2 regions of the Anoxybacillus sp. P3H1B genome follow, and region 1 is predicted to be linked to the other one. Evidence: riboswitches for the same ligand, from Rfam matches in the RefSeq annotation. Region 1 holds a riboswitch; the other holds the start of a gene.
What was found. A riboswitch is a leader RNA that binds a small molecule or an ion and turns the genes downstream of it on or off. The one in region 1 is predicted to bind thiamine pyrophosphate.

Region 1 (8,281 bases):
GGGCCGAAAAGTAACAGGGCAAAAAATACGATCAAGGCAATCTCGCCAAATCCTATGTTCATATCATTCACTCCATGCGCTTCATTTTCGTCTTTTCCTTTTCCATTATATCATATCATCTTTGAATTACTACCACTTTCGCTTCAAAGTGGGAGATTCCTGCGAACATGGAAACATCCTTCGGTTTTTCAGCTAGCAGACCTTCCCCGTTGTTCCAACGGGAAACGACAAGAAAGCTTGTACATTCGTCCGCTTCACACGTTCGACTGGGCTCGGTTTTCGTTGCTTCGAACCGTGCACAGACAAGGGAACGTTGAAGCTTTTACGTAACGGACGGTGTTCCTTGTCACAATCCTCTATCTTCAGTTTTTCCAAGAACCACTTACAAGTATAGAATAGCACATAGATTCTTGTGATTCCACTACTTTGGCCAATGCCAACCGACATTTCTCTCTCTAACTCATGAAGCGATGTCCGTCATGTTCCTTGAGGCCATAGTCTTCTGTCGGGATATGGAGTAGTCCAATGATCGACATCCTTATTCGTTCAGTGCTTCAGAAACCGCTCTTGCCAGCCATTCCGCACTTTTTTTAGGAGAAGGAGCTAAACTGATCGCGCTAATGACAGACACCCCGTCTGCTCCAGCGGCAATAACCTTCTTTGCGTTGTTCGCGGTAATTCCGCCAATGCCCACGATCGGTATCGACAGACCATGCTCACGCATAAGACGAAGAACGGCCGTTCCTTGTGCCTCTTTTGCATCTTCTTTTGTGCTGGTTGGAAAAATAGGACCGACTCCAAGATAGTCAGCGCCTTGCTCAATGGCGCGTTTCGCTTCTGCCAAATTATGAGCTGAAACGCCGAGAATTTTATTTCCTATTTTTTTTCGTACGACATCTGCCCGTTCATCGTCTTGTCCAATATGGACCCCATCAGCATCAAGCTCTAATGCTAGCTCCACATCATCATTCACAATAAACGGAATATGGTGCTTCCGGCAAAGCGCTTGCAACTCTTTGGCTAATGCATACTGCTCCTTTTTCGAAAGAGCCCCTTTGCCCTTTTCGCGAAATTGAAACATCGTAATTCCGCCTTCAATCGCTTCTGTCAGCACCTCTAACGGACTTCGTTCACAATTGTTGCTTCCCATAATAAAATAAACACGTAATTGCTCTTTCAGACTATCCATTGAAGTTTGCGCCATTTTCATCACCTACGACATCCATTTTTGCCGATACGCCCAATGGTTGGTTGGGCCATGCCCATTGCCGATCCCCAGTTCGTTTTCAATCGCGGCTTGAATAAATGCTTTCGCTGTTTCGATCGCTTCATGGACGCTGCGCCCCTTAGCAAGCTCCGCTGTTACTGCAGCGGCAAACGTGCAGCCTGTTCCATGCGTATGTCTCGTTTCAATTCGGGCGCCCTTGAAATAGGAAAATTCACGGCCATCATATAGCAAATCAACCGCTGCATTTTCAACATCATCGTGGCCTCCTTTAATGACCACGTACGTGACTCCGATTTTGTGAAGCTGTTTTGCCGCTTCTTGGCGTTCCTCTAATGTGCGGATCTTCATCCCCGTCAATACTTCTGCCTCTGGAATGTTAGGAGTGGCTACCATCGCCAGCGGCAACAAATGTGTTTTTAACGCTGACACCGCTGCTTCCTGTAAAAGTGGTGCCCCGCCTTTAGCGATCATAACCGGGTCAACGACAAGCCGACGCCAGCCAAATTGCTTCACCTTTTTCGCTACGGCTTGGATGATATCTGCATTAAACAACATGCCCGTTTTGACGGCGTCTGCTCCTAAGTCCGTACCAATGGATTCAATCTGCTGCTCAACGGCTTCTACAGAAAGCGGATACACTCCCTGCACGCCAAGCGTATTTTGCGCCGTTACCGCCGTTAATGCAGACATTCCAAAGACGCGTAACTCTTGAAATGTTTTTAAATCCGCCTGAATGCCGGCTCCACCTCCACTGTCTGACCCAGCAATCGTTAATGCTTTATAAACTTGATTCACCATGTCTCTCCCCTTCATTCAACTTTGGTAAAGGATCCATATTGACTAATGGCCTCCGCGCCAACTTTGGCCAACTGATTTAAAAAGGCGATTTGAAAGCTTCCAGGCCCATACTCTGCCGCTTCATCAGCAGCTAGTTGCGCCGCCACGCCATAGCTGACAAGCGCCGCTGTTGCCGCTGCTGCATAGTCCTTTTCAACAGCCGCAAACGCTCCGATTACAGATGTGACAAGGCAGCCTGTCCCAGTGACTTTTGTTAACAGCGAATGACCGTTATGAACCACATAAACCGTCGCTCCGTCTGTGACAACATCGTCCTTTCCGGTAATAGCGACTGTCATTTTTAACTGCTGTGCTGCTTTTTTCGCTAGTGCCACCACATCGCCGCTTCCTTCGGCGGCATCCACTCCTTTAATCTCCCACCGCTCGCCGATAACATTCGCGATTTCTGCTGCATTGCCGCGGATGACGGCAATATTTAATTGACGGACTATTTTTCGGGCGGTTTCCGTGCGATATGGCGTCGCTCCCGCTCCAACCGGATCGAAAATCACAGGAACTCCCTGTTCATTTGCTGCCTTGCCGGCAATCAGCATCGCTTCAATTTCCTGTTCATTTAGCGTGCCGATATTTAAAACAAGCGCTCCGGCAATTCGCGCCATATCCGCTACTTCTTGCTTGGCATAGGCCATCACTGGTGAAGCGCCAAGCGCAAGCAGACCATTTGCTGTAAAATTGGTCACAACTACATTTGTGATGTTATGCACAAGTGGATTAGCCTTGCGCACTTGATCGAGTACTTCTGCCACATGTTGCAAATTCATCTTTTCCATCCTCTCCCTTATTCGTTTGTCCAGCTGGATTTGCAAATAAAAATGCACTTTGCGCGTAAGCAAAGTGCATCTATATCGCCTCTATCACTTTCCCTACGCTGGCATTACCCAACAGGTTCAAACGGTCAACGGCGGATGATAGCCGTACTCTCAGCCTGATTCCACAGACTCCCGTATCCTTTTCACTGTTTACAAGCACAGTCTACCCCTTCTCGCCCGAGAATGCAAGCAAAAAATTATGTGCTCCCTCCCGGCAATGATTCCGTTCTTCTTGGCTCTTCATGAAACGAGGAAGATCGCGGCAATGGCAAATTAAATAAATCTAAATCCACAATATAACGAGGGCGCCGTTTCGTTTCTTTATAAATCTTTCCGATGTATTCACCGATTAGCCCAAAAGCAATCAGCTGCAATCCTCCAAGCAGCCAAATCGATGTAATCAACGATGTCCATCCCGTTTGTGTGTGACCGGTCCATTTTAAAAACAGGAAGTAAGCACCAAATAACAGGCTGACAAAAAAAGAAACAAACCCGATCATGGAAATAAAACGAATAGGTGTCACACTAAATGACGTAATACCGTCAAGAGCAAAGGAAATCATTTTTTTTAGCGGATATTTTGTTTCACCGGCAAGTCGTTCCTTTCGATCATAATAAACAACAGTTGAACGAAATCCAAGCAATGGAACAATTCCTCGCAAAAATAAATTGGCTTCTTCAAATCGTTCCAGCTCTTCAACCGCCCGCCTGCTCATCAAGCGGTAATCGGCATGATTATATATAAGGTGAACGCCCATCGCCTTCATCATTCTATAAAATCCCTGTGCTGTATGACGCTTGAAAAACGTATCTGTATCGCGGCGGTTGCGAACCCCGTATACAATCTCATACCCTTCATGAAATTTTTGTACAAACTGGCGGATGACCGACACATCATCCTGTAGATCGGCGTCAATGGAAATGATACAATCTGAGCGAGTTTTTGCGGAAAACAAACCAGCTAATAACGCATTTTGATGGCCGGCATTATGGGCAAGCTTGACCCCTTTGACCTCCGGATAATGCAAACTCGCTTTGTAAATGATCGTCCATGTTGCATCTCGGCTTCCATCATCGACAAATAGTAAAGCACTATATTCGGAAATAAGCCGCTCCCTGACAAGCTGCTCGCGCAGTTCGCGCAGCTGCCGAATCGTTTCCGGAAGCACTTCTTCTTCGTTGTAGCAAGGTACAACAATCGTTAATACAGGTTCGCTCATGATGCTCTCCTCCCTATGATGCTAGTTTGTATAAATAAATCGTCCATGCGGATTCCTTGGAATGAAACACTTTCTCAAGCCGTAGCTGATTTTGGGCTGCGTTTTCGATCGGAAGCGCCGAAAAAATATAACGGCCGCCCATCTTGCGGAATACATCGGTATTCAGCTCTAAATGTTGAATTTTCTTCTTTGAATTCTTTTTAAACATGTAGTGCTTGCCAAGCTCATCGACAAATAAATAGCAACGGCCGCCCCACTTATCGAAATACTTGCGCAGCGTCTGGTTTTTTGCTAGCTCAGGAGCAATGATTTGCCGAAATTGATGTTTATATTCAAGCGGATAAAAATTGTTGTACGTATCCAGCGTATAAAAGCCGTTATATTGAGCAATGGCCGGATGAATGCCGATGCTGGCAACGCGGTATGTATCAACGGGCCGCGCGATATAACGTTTAATTTCCGCGAATTGTTTTTCAGCGTAGAACTGGCGAAACGACGGCTTATTTTGATACATAATTTCTTCGTTAAATATAGCTAAAATAAAAAGCTGCAGCGCAAGCGCCAGCCACACAACATTTTTCCATGCTTTAGCATGCTGCCATATGATTCGCAATGAAAGAGCAAACAATACGTAAATCACCATAGGTCGCAAGAAGTGATAGCGGGCAAAATTAAACTTATTAAGAAGATCAAACCGTTCTGTAAGTGGCAGCCACCCTCGATAAAACCAAAACGCATACCACAGGGAAAGGGCAAAGTTAAGCACATGGAGAAATAAAAACAGCTTTTCTTGCCGCCATTTCTTCCTTTTTCCCACAAAATACAAGGCGAAAAGCGTGATTGGTAAAATCACGAGTCCGTGCACGGTCATGACATGCGTATGACCAAGAATATAATTTTTAAATGTCAAACGAACCGCACGCCAAAAAGAAAGATCAGCATGAAAATATTCATCGCGGCTTGTTGGCTCTTCGGAAAATAGAAGTGAATGAACAAGCCGATAATCAACGGCTAAATATAACACAGTCATATAGATGATGGCGGCCAAAAAGCGCAGATTCCATCTTTTATACCTCAATGCATCCACAAGCCACCAAATGCCCAGAGCACTGAGGAAAAAGAAGAAACCAAGTACAAGACCAGAGTATAGCGGCAATAGTGTAAGCACGAGATAATCCACCCACGACCGCCTGCCAGCGCGAATATTTAAAAACGCCCAAAGTGCCAGCGGCATACCAAGAGTGCTTAACATTCCGGACGGCCAAAATGGTGTTAATGCAAAAGCAAGTGCTACACCAATGCGAATCCATGCCCATTCTTTCTCCCTCATAACATGCGTTTTCAGCAATAAGTACATTCCGATAAAAGCAAATACCCTTGTAATCAGCTGGCTGAGTCCATAAGCATAAATCGATGGAAATAACGCATGGAGCCATACGATTCCACTAAATTCTGTTCCAAAGGCATTTCGCGGCAGACCGTTAATGATTTGCGGAATGACCGCCCCCACCGGCCCAAACAGCTGACCGCTGTTGGCGAGCACCTTGTACCAAGCGATGTTGGAATCTAAATTATCATGTACTCGCATATGCGCATTCTCGCCTAAAATAAAATAAGGCGATACAAACAAAGCGATCACAAGGAATGAGAAGAGCAAAAGTCGCTTTTCTGTTATCGTCATTTCTTCTCCTCCTCTTGTCTGATCATGTTATTTTTATCTTTTAACAAAAAGAGGAAATTATACAGAAAAAAATTGCATGTATAGCAAAAACGTGCGGCTCGATCGTCTCTATACTATGGACACAACTCTATGAGCCGCCTTTGTTCTCAAGAAGCACCATGCATATCAAGTGTGGTCTAAGTCGATACAACCCCTTTCATCGTTGCGTCCTGCCTCTCTTTTGCTGAACCCCTAACATTTCGGCGCTTGATGCCCCCATAAAAAAACAGCGCCATTCCCTCTTATTTGGAATGGCGCTTTCGCAAACGTTATTCTACATTTAATTCGAGCTCTTCAATCCGTTTTTCTGCATAGTTTTGATCCTTTTGCGCATGATAATGCTCCGCTTTTTCAACGATGGCCACCGTATTGTATTCCGGAATGTGCGCGTACGTTTCATACACTCCTTTTGGAATGAGCACATTTCCCTCCGGCCAATAGACGGCGATGTTGCCGCGTTTGACGTCCGCGTATTTGGCGCTCCCCTGCATCATGCCATGCCGGTTGTACACAACGATCGGTTCACCGTCGCGAATATGGAGCGATTTGGCGTCTTCTTCGTTCAGCAAAATATCATAACGGTCGGCGTTATTAAACGGGTCTTTCTCGCTATAGACCATCGAGTTGAACTGCTTGCCCCGCCTTGTTGTGACAAAAAAGCTGCCTTCCGTCTTGCGCAGCTCTGGCAATTCGATCGGAATAAGGTTTCCGCGGCCGTCTGGGGTCGGGCATATGCCGCCTTCACAAAGCCACGCGCCGCCCCATTGAAACACATCACCTTTTTTCCGCAAATGTTGAATGCCGTCGTAGTTTCGGTTGGCCACCGCAATTTCGTCGCGAATTTGCTGGGCGTTTTGAAACTCGATGAGATGCTTTTGTTCCGGCTTGACTCTAGAGGCGAGATCAACATAAATTTCCCATTCCGCGCGCGCTTCCTCAATGCGTGGGCCGTCAATTTCCGGGCTGAAATAGACCATCCGCTCTGTGCTGGTCGAGGTACCGCCACCCGGCTGCTCGTATCGCGTCATCGCCGGTAAAATAATCACCTCTTCCTTCGCATCTAAGAGTGTTGAAGTATTGAAAATAATATCTTGATGCACGCGCAGCTCCAACTGTTCAAGCGCCTGGCGAACGAAATCAGGATTCGGCATCGTCTCAAGAAAATTGCCGCCGCTCGTATACATCAGCTTCATTTTTCGTTCATGACCATCTGGAAGCAAGATGTTTTCAATCGTTTGTCCGATTGTGTCCCCTTGCCAGCGAGGAATCGGAAAGCCCCATATTTGTTCAAGACGGGTAATATTTTCCTCATCAAATTCGCCGCCCGGAAGAACAAATGGGTCAGCCCCCATTTCCCCCGAACCTTGCACACCGCTATGGCCGCGAATCGGCATGACGCCGCAATGCTCACGTCCGATAAACCCGCGAAGCAAGGCAAGGTTAACGACTTGTGACACATTATCCGTACCGAACCGGTGCTGAGTCAATCCCATGCTCCAAACAAATACAGCTGACTTGGCATTAGCCAGTAATCTAGCAAACTCATACATTCGTTCCTTTGAAAGCCCCGATGACTGCTCAAGCGTCTGCCAATCATATTTCGCGACATGCGAACGCAGCTCGTCAACACCGTTCGTGTGTTTGGAGACAAACTCCCAATTAATTGCATCCTCCATCTCAAACCAATGCTTGATAACTCCATTTATAAAGGCGATATCTCCGCCAATATGGACTTGATAAAAATCATCTGCGATTTTTGTTCCGAATAAAGCGCTTTCCCAAATGGACGGAATCCAGTAGTTTTCCATAGCCGGCTCACGGTACGGATTCACAACGATGATTTTCGTGCCTGCTTTTTTCGCAGCGTACATATATTTCGTCGATACCGGCTGGTTGTTGGCAGCCACAGATCCCCAAAAGACAAGAACATCTGTGCCGATCCAATCTTTATAGCTGCAGCTTGATGCACCGATTCCAAGTGAACGCTTTAACGCTGTTTTGCTTGGTGAATGACAAATGCGTGAAGCATTATCGATGTTGTTTGTTCCTAAAAAGCGCGCTACCTTGGCGGCAGTGTAATACACTTCATTCGTAATGCCGCGCGCTGTCAAATAAAAAGCGATCTGTTTCGGATCAAGTGAGCGGATTTTTCGGGCAATCCGTTCAAGCGCTTCATTCCAACTAATTCTTGTAAACTTTTTTTCTCCTGGTTTTCGTGACAGTGGATAGGGAATGCGGCCAAGCTTGCGCAGCTCTGTACTGTCCATTTTGCGCAGCTCCTCCACATCTTCCAGCCATTTTGGGTCCATTGCTGGCATCGTATTTAGACGAAGTACGTTTAAACGAGTCGTACAAAGATGCGGACCTGTCAATGTTTGATCATGAAGTCCGGATACACCGAGCGCACAACCATCGCATACTCCCTGCGTTAAAATGCGGTAGGCAT
Region 2 (8,281 bases), on a different contig from region 1:
GCCTTTGGTCGGCGGGGGTTACGGAGGAAAGGCACCTGTTCAATTAGAACTGCTCGCTTATTTAGCCTCTAAAGCAGTGAGGGGCCGTAAAGTCAGCGTTTGGAATACAAGGGAACAGGACATGATTACATCGCCCGTGCACATCGGAATGGAGGCGACTGTCAAGCTCGGTTGCACAAAGGATGGAATGATAAAGGCGGCTGAAATATTGTTTTTATTTGACGGAGGAGCCTACTCTGATAAAGCGATTGATGTCACTCGTGCTGCCGCAGTAGATTGCACAGGGCCCTATCGCATTGAAAATGTATGGTGCGATTCGCTCTGTATCTATACGAACCATCCATACGCCTCGCCCTTTCGTAGCTTTGGCCATTGTGAACAAGCCTTTGCCATTGAACGGGCCATGGATATATTAGCTGAAAAGCTGGGCATGGATAAGCTCGAGCTGCGGCTGAAAAATGCGATTTTGCCCGGCCATACGACTCCGACCCGCGTCCTTCTTAATCGAAGCAATGTCGGCAATTTGCCCGCTTGCATCAAACGGCTGCGCGAGCTCATTCAGTGGGATCAATGGCAGCGAATCGAACTAAATGCCCGCACTGTTCGCGCCAAGGGTGTGAGCTGCTCTTGGAAAACATCCACGATTGACACCGAGGCCAGCTCCGGTGCGATTGTAACTTTCAACCCTGATGGAAGCGTTAATCTCATGTCCGGCGTTGTCGAAATCGGCACAGGCTCTAAAACGGTTCTCGCCCAAATTCTTGCTGAAAAGCTAAAAATGGACATGGATGATATTCACGTAAAAATGGATATCGACACGCAAAGCACACCAGAGCATTGGAAAACAGTCGCCAGTCGCGGCACATTTATGGGGGGGCGAGCTGTGTTAAATGCAGCCGAAGATGCCATTCGGCAGTTAAAAGCGATCGCTGCTTGTGTGCTCCGCTCCCCCATCGAAGATTTAGAAGTCGGCTACGGCAAAGTATTTGTACGCGATGATCCTGCTATTTTTATTCCGATCAAAGATATTGCTTATGGCTATAAATATCCGAACGGAAACGCGATTGGCGGACAAATTATTGGACGCGGCAATTACACGTTGCGTCATTTAACTCCTCTTGATAAGGAAACAGGAGCAGGGAAGCCCGGCCCAGAGTGGACGGTATGTGCCCATGCAGTAGAAATTGAATTCGATAAACGCGATTGCACCTATCAAATTCTTAAAGCCGTATCGGTCGTTGATGTCGGGGAGGTGCTCAATTGGAAAGCAGCGATCGGACAGATCATCGGAGCAATGAGCATGGGGCTGAGCTTTGCCAGCCGCGAAACCTTTTTATTTGACCGATATGAGCGCGTATTAAATCCACAGATACGGACCTATCAGCCAATCCGCTTTGGCGAGCATCCAGAATATATAGCCGATTTTATCAAAACACCTCAAATAGATGCGCCTTATGGAGCACGAGGTGCTGGAGAGCACGGTCTCATCGGCATTCCTGCAGCACTGGCCAATGCCTTATCAATCGCTGCTGGCGTTCCTCTTAACAAATTGCCGCTGTTCCCTGAACAAATTTGGCGAGCGCAAAAGGGGAAATAATATGGTTTCATTTGATTTCACATACCATCGTCCATCATCAATCGAAGAGGCCGTTCAGTTATTTGCATCGCTTCAGCGTCAAGGAAAAACGCCCATCTATTATAGCGGAGGAACAGAAATCATTACCCTCTCGCGCCTAAATCTTGTATTTGCAGATGCCGTTATTGATATCAAGCACATTCCAGAATGCCAGTCATTTGACATTTCACAAAATCAATTAGTACTCGGCACCGCTCTTACTCTTACCGCTATTGAGGAAACAAACGCATTTCCGCTATTAGCCAAGGCGGCAAGTGAAATTGCAGATCGCACGGCGCGCAATCAGATTACGCTTGGAGGCAACATTTGCGGCCAAATTTTTTACCGTGAAACCGTACTGCCTCTTTTACTTGTAGACAGTGATATTGTGATTGCTGGAAAATCGGGGGTTCAGCAAAGACCGATTCATGAAGTCTTCCAGCAAAGCATCCAACTGCAGCCTGGGGAGTTTCTTGTGCAAGTCAAAATGAATGCGGCATATTTAACGATGCCCCATGTCCATATGAAACGCCGAAAACAGGGCAAGGTTGGCTACCCGCTCGTCACCGTTTCCGCTTTAAAAAAAGGAAATGAACTCCGCACTGCTTTTAGCGGCGTCTGTCCATTTCCATTTCGTTCGCCAAAAGTAGAAGAGATGTTAAATGCCCGCCATCTTCCGATCGACGCACGAATCGACTATGCGTTACAGCAATTGCCCGAACCGATTTTGGATGATATCGAAGGTTCAGCGGAATATCGTTTATTTGTGTTAAAAAATACGCTTTGGGACATTCTTACTGAACTGGAGGAGGCCGAAAGATGAGTTCATCATCCAAATGTGAAATACCGCTTACTGTCAATGGAGAGAAATACTCCGTGATAGCCAGACAAGCGGATACGCTTCTTTTTGTTCTTCGCAATCACCTTGGTTTGACAGGCGCCAAGCCGGGTTGTTTAAACGGCGATTGCGGTGCATGCACCGTATTGATGGATAAAACGCCGATTAAATCGTGTATGATACTAGCCATTGAAGCCATTGGAAAATCCGTTACAACCATTGAGGGATTGCGCGATGCCCCCATCCAACGAGCATTTGTCGAGCATTTCGCCTTTCAATGCGGATATTGCACGCCCGGGTTTATTATGAACGCCCATGCTCTTGTTGAAAGCACGCCGAACGCCTCGGAACCAATCATTGAAAAGTGGCTTGAATCCAATGTTTGTCGTTGCACCAGCTACTTTGAAATTGAGCAGGCGGTCAAATCTGTGCTCGCAGAAAAGCAAGCAAGCAAAGACTGATTACTTTTTAGCCTTTCCCGCCATATTGGCCGGGAAAGGCTTTTCTGTGAATGAACCAGATGCTCCTCTTCATACGCACCGCGTGATCCGTCAGCAAGACAAATCCATGTCCTTATTGAGCTTATCATTGATAAAGTCTCGAACCGGTTTCAACAAACTCCTTCGCTTTTTGCTTCATCCCGTCCTCTTTTATGCTTTTTTGCAAATCATGGGAAATTTTCATCGAACAAAATTTGGGGCCGCACATGGAACAAAAATGAGCCACCTTCGCCCCTTCCGCCGGGAGTGTCTCATCGTGATATTCCCTAGCCCGTTCCGGGTCCAGCGAGAGATGGAATTGGTCGTTCCAACGAAACTCAAAGCGCGCTTTCGACAGCGCATCATCCCGCATTTGCGCTCCTGGATGCCCTTTCGCTAAGTCAGCAGCATGCGCCGCAATTTTATAAGCAATCACTCCTTGGCGCACATCCTCCTTATTCGGCAATCCTAAATGCTCTTTCGGCGTCACATAACAAAGCATCGCGGTTCCATACCAGCCGATCATTGCCGCACCGATCGCTGATGTAATATGGTCATATCCCGGGGCGATATCCGTCGTCAGCGGACCAAGCGTATAAAATGGCGCACCATGGCAAATCTCCATCTGCCTGTCGACATTTTCTTTGATTTTATCCATCGGCACATGCCCAGGCCCTTCAATCATCACTTGGACATCATGCTTCCATGCTATTTGAGTGAGCTCGCCAAGCGTCTCTAATTCTGCAAATTGCGCTTCATCATTCGCATCGGCAATCGATCCAGGCCGCAAACCGTCTCCTAACGATATGGCGATATCATAGGACTTTAAAATTTCGCAAATTTCCTCAAAATGAGTGTATAAGAAATTTTCCTGATGATGGGCCAAACACCATTGCGCCATAATCGAGCCACCGCGCGACACAATTCCTGTTGTTCTTCCAATGGTCAACGGTATATAACGAAGCAATACCCCAGCGTGAATCGTAAAATAGTCAACTCCTTGTTCAGCCTGCTCAATCAGTGTATCGCGATAAACTTCCCACGATAAATCTTCAACTATTCCATTCACCTTTTCCAACGCTTGATAGATCGGAACCGTCCCAACTGGAACAGGGGAATTACGAATAATAAACTCTCTCGTCGTATGAATCTGCTTTCCTGTTGATAAATCCATGATCGTATCTGCTCCCCAGCGGACAGCCCAGAGCATTTTCTCCACTTCCTCGTCAATTGATGAAGTGACGGCTGAATTGCCGATATTAGCGTTAATTTTGACATGAAAACGTCTCCCAATAATCATTGGTTCACTTTCCGGATGGTTGATATTGGCTGGTATAATCGCCCGCCCGGCCGCGATCTCTTGACGGACCAGCTCTGGATCCATCTGCTCCCGAATAGCGACAAATTCCATCTCCGGAGTAATGATCCCGCGTTTCGCATAATGCATTTGTGTGACTGCCTTGCCATTTTTGGCACGTAGCGGCGTCCGCTTAAAGGGAAGATAGATGTTCGATTCCTTTCCTTTGGAGAGGCCGTTGTCCTCTGGACGCACTGGCCGTCCTTCGTATTCCTCGACATCGTCTCTTTCTAAAATCCAACGTTTGCGCAGTTCAGGAAGCCCGCGGTAAATGTCCGCTTGAAATTCCGTGTCGGTATACGGCCCGCTCGTGTCATATACACAGATCGGATCGTTTTTAGACTCTCCGGCTTCCGTCTTGGTTGGGCTTAGCGTAATTTCACGCATAGGAACGCGAATATCAGAACGCGATCCTTCTACATACATTTTTTTACTGGCTGGAAACGGCATAGAAGATAAAACGTTTTGCATGCAACCCTTCCTCCTTTTTGTTTCATTCGATCTAAGGGCTACACCAAAACGTACGAAAAAAAGACGGTGGGGAAAAAGCAAAAATCGGGTTCTCCAAAAAGAGAACCCGATGGAATCAACAAATAGCGCAAAGTATATGCAACAATCCATACTCCCACTATCTACTTCCCTACGCTGGCATAACCCAGATCAGGTTCAAAGGGTCAAAGAACTTTCGCGCGTTCTTCTCTCAGTCCAAGCTATTGGACTCCCCTAGTAGATCCATTATTTACTTTTAGGGAAAGTTTAGCATATTTATTCATTTATGTAAACATTTTTCTTATGTTTTCCTATACCCGAAATTTCCCTAATAGATTCTGCATTTCTCCAGCCATTTCATTCAGCGCAGAAGCAGAAGAAGCGATTTCTTCCATAGAAGCCATCTGTTCTTGGGTCGCTGCTGAAATATGGCTAGAGCCCGCTGACGATTGTTCCACGATTTCTGCCATATGTTCAATGGCTGAAGCAACGTTCTGGGCGCTTTGCGTCATTTGGCGAATTACGACTGAAACTCCTTCAATTTGTTCATTGACCCCGTTAATAGATCGCCGGATTTGTTCAAAGGAAAGTCCGGCTGTTTGAACGACATGAAGCCCTTGAGAAACTTCATCGGCAACAACATCCATTGACCCAATGGCTTTATCGGTTTCTTGTTGAATGTCATCAATTAATTTTGTAATTTGCTGGGCGGATTGTGCCGATTGCTCCGCCAGCTTTCTCACTTCATCAGCGACAACGGCAAATCCCTTCCCTTGCTCTCCCGCCCGCGCTGCCTCGATTGCCGCATTTAATGCGAGCAAGTTGGTTTGTGAAGAAATCCCTGTGATGACTTGCGTGATTTGGCCGATTTCAGTAGAACGTTCTCCTAATCCTTTAATGATTTGACCGAGCAATTGGACATGCTCATGAATAAAACGCATTTGCTCTTCCATTTTTTCAATCGATTGTTTTCCTGATGCCGCTTTCATCAACATTTCGCCTGCATTCGTAGTCACCTGTTCTGTATTCGCAGCGACTTGCAGTAAAGAACTGGAAATTTCATTCATGGAATAAGACGTTTCTTTTGTCATCTTGGCTTGTTGGTCTGAGTGAGATACGATGTTTTCCATGGTTGTTGCAATTTGTTCCGTCGCTTTTGTTGTTTGCTCCGTATTATGGGAAAGCTGCTCGGCAAATAACGTCATCTCATCTGAATGGCGCTTCATATGCGCCATGACCTCACCCCATGTTTTGGCCATTTCGTTCATGCAAAGAGCGATCGGCCTCAGTTCTTTGACACTCTCCACAGGAACTCGCACAGATAAATCGCCTTCCGTCATTTTTTCTAAATAGTCATTAATGATCGCAATCGGTGCAACAAAACGACGATAATTCAAAGTAGCTGACAAAATACCTAGAACAATGCCAAATAATGCCGTCCCTGCTATAGTCCATCCAAAAGCGGAACCGCTGATCCCGTTTCCTAAGCATACCGCTAGAGCAATTAGCACCACTCCAGGAATAACAACCATCAGAGTGCGAATAATATAGCTTGATAGTGACACCTTTGTTCCCTCCGAATTTTCAGTCAATTCATAAATATTATATCATTCCTTTTCTACAAAACGGAAGATAATTTTTATTATAGTATACTTTTAAAAACCGACATATTAAGACATATAAATTATATATTCGCTCTTATTATTTTATAAATATAACGAACAACGACTATTTGATTTTTCACTTATTCCATTTCGTCTCATGAAGCATTGGGCATTTCTCTAGGACTATCGCATGCTGAATATTTTCCTCGTAGCGGATCTGCTTGCTCCATGTGACAGAAATCGGCAAGAGCCTGCTTTTCAGTGCGCAAAAATGGAGGCAGCCCTCCCCTAGCTATCTATTTTTCCCTCTTTGCAAAATCACAGCGATTGATTGCTCCTGTCATCAACTCTGACTTCGCATTCCACTTCAGCGCTGGCGTTTCCCTTGAATCACACGAAACAAAAGTGGTAAAATCACGAAAAAAAAGAGCCAATATTATCCCATGAAACAGAGGAAAACGCCCCCCTCCTTTTCCATGGGCGGGAATACCTAACCCCTCTTCTCAGCAAAGTGTAGGTGGGAAGCGTTCAAAAAAGGAAAGGGGATTAACGATGATCGGATTCATTGGTCTAGGACTTATGGGAAGCCGTATGGCAAGAAATTTACTTGAAAGCGGGCATGAGCTTATCGTCCATAACCGCACAAAAGAAAAAGCCGCTCCGCTGTTAGAAGCAGGAGCAAAGTGGGCTAATTCACCGAAAGAAGCCGCTGAACAAGCCGATGTACTCTTTACGATGCTTGCCCATCCAAAAGTGGTTGAAGCCGCTGCTTTTGGGGAAAACGGCTTTTTGCATCATTTATCGCCAGAAAAGCTGTGGGTGGACTGCAGCACGGTGGATCCGTCCTTTACGCGCCAAATGGCAGAAGAGGCCAGAAAGCGAGGCATTCGCTTTTTAGATGCTCCTGTCTCCGGCTCGGTGATTCCAGCCGAAAAAGGAGAGTTAGTCTTTTTTGTAGGCGGGGATCCGAAAGATCTTAAGAAAGTGGAACCGATGTTGAATGTCATGGGGAAAGCGATCCATTATCAAGGAGAAAATGGCAAAGGAACAGCCATGAAGCTTGTCGTGAATCTAATGCTCGCTCATTCAATGGCAGCTTTCGCGGAGGCTGTCGCGCTTGGCGAAGCGCTTGGATTAGAGACAGAAACGGTTGTCAACACGCTTCTGAACGGCCCGACCGCTGCCCCCTTTTTAAACGGGAAACGCGAAAAAATTCTTCAGCGCCAGTTCGCAACAGAATTCCCGCTTGCATATATGCAAAAGGATTTACAGCTGATCGCCCAAGCCGCTTATGAGCATCACATTTCTTTGCCGCTTACGAATGTCGCCAAAGAAATCTATGGCCTCGCCAGCCAGAATGGATGGGCTCAGGAAGATTTTTCAGCGATTTATTCGTTTTTATCAACCAAAAAAAATAACCGCCTGTCTCCATAAACAGCGCAGCGACAGGCAGCGGATATTCCTTTATTCATCGTTTATGATTCATACGGGCGGCTTTGATAAAAGAAATTCGGCAAAACGACCGTATTGTCATAGTTTTTATGAAAAATGTGCGTTGTCGCTGGTGAAACAGGAGGAATCAGCCACGTCCAATCCCCTGTGACATGGCGGCACGCTTCTCGTTCTTTCTGCTCAAACAATTTAAATTGCTGGGCGGCTGTATGGTGGTCGACCATACTGACACCCGCTTTTTTATAAGAATAAAGCACAGCCATGTTTAATTCAATTAATGCTTTATCCTTCCAAAGTGTTGCATTTGTACTCATATCAAGCCCCATGCAAGAAGCGATCTTTGGAAGCATATTGTAACGGTAATCGTCAGCCAAATTGCGAGCCCCGATTTCCGTTTCCATATACCATCCGTTAAATGGCGCAGCCATGTAGCGAATGCCGCCAATT

Region 2: another riboswitch for thiamine pyrophosphate. It lies ahead of thiC (phosphomethylpyrimidine synthase ThiC); the one in region 1 lies ahead of thiM (hydroxyethylthiazole kinase).

What each region holds. Positions count from the first base shown of each region.
Region 1 covers NZ_LPUG01000015.1:131,751-140,031, reverse strand. Annotated here, with positions in the region: gene AT864_RS09850 (twin-arginine translocase TatA/TatE family subunit) at 1-62, opposite strand, end outside; gene thiE (thiamine phosphate synthase) at 539-1,204, opposite strand; gene thiD (bifunctional hydroxymethylpyrimidine kinase/phosphomethylpyrimidine kinase) at 1,214-2,026, opposite strand; gene thiM (hydroxyethylthiazole kinase) at 2,038-2,847, opposite strand; TPP riboswitch at 2,930-3,041, opposite strand; gene AT864_RS09830 (glycosyltransferase family 2 protein) at 3,093-4,115, opposite strand; gene AT864_RS09825 (DUF6044 family protein) at 4,129-5,796, opposite strand; gene AT864_RS09820 (FdhF/YdeP family oxidoreductase) at 6,105-8,281, opposite strand, start outside.
Region 2 covers NZ_LPUG01000010.1:13,415-21,695, reverse strand. Annotated here, with positions in the region: gene AT864_RS03650 (xanthine dehydrogenase family protein molybdopterin-binding subunit) at 1-1,597, shown strand, start outside; gene AT864_RS03645 (xanthine dehydrogenase family protein subunit M) at 1,599-2,438, shown strand; gene AT864_RS03640 ((2Fe-2S)-binding protein) at 2,435-2,914, shown strand; gene thiC (phosphomethylpyrimidine synthase ThiC) at 3,039-4,760, opposite strand; TPP riboswitch at 4,910-5,024, opposite strand; gene AT864_RS03630 (methyl-accepting chemotaxis protein) at 5,090-6,343, opposite strand; gene AT864_RS03625 (NAD(P)-dependent oxidoreductase) at 6,935-7,816, shown strand; gene AT864_RS03620 (nitric oxide synthase oxygenase) at 7,858-8,281, opposite strand, start outside.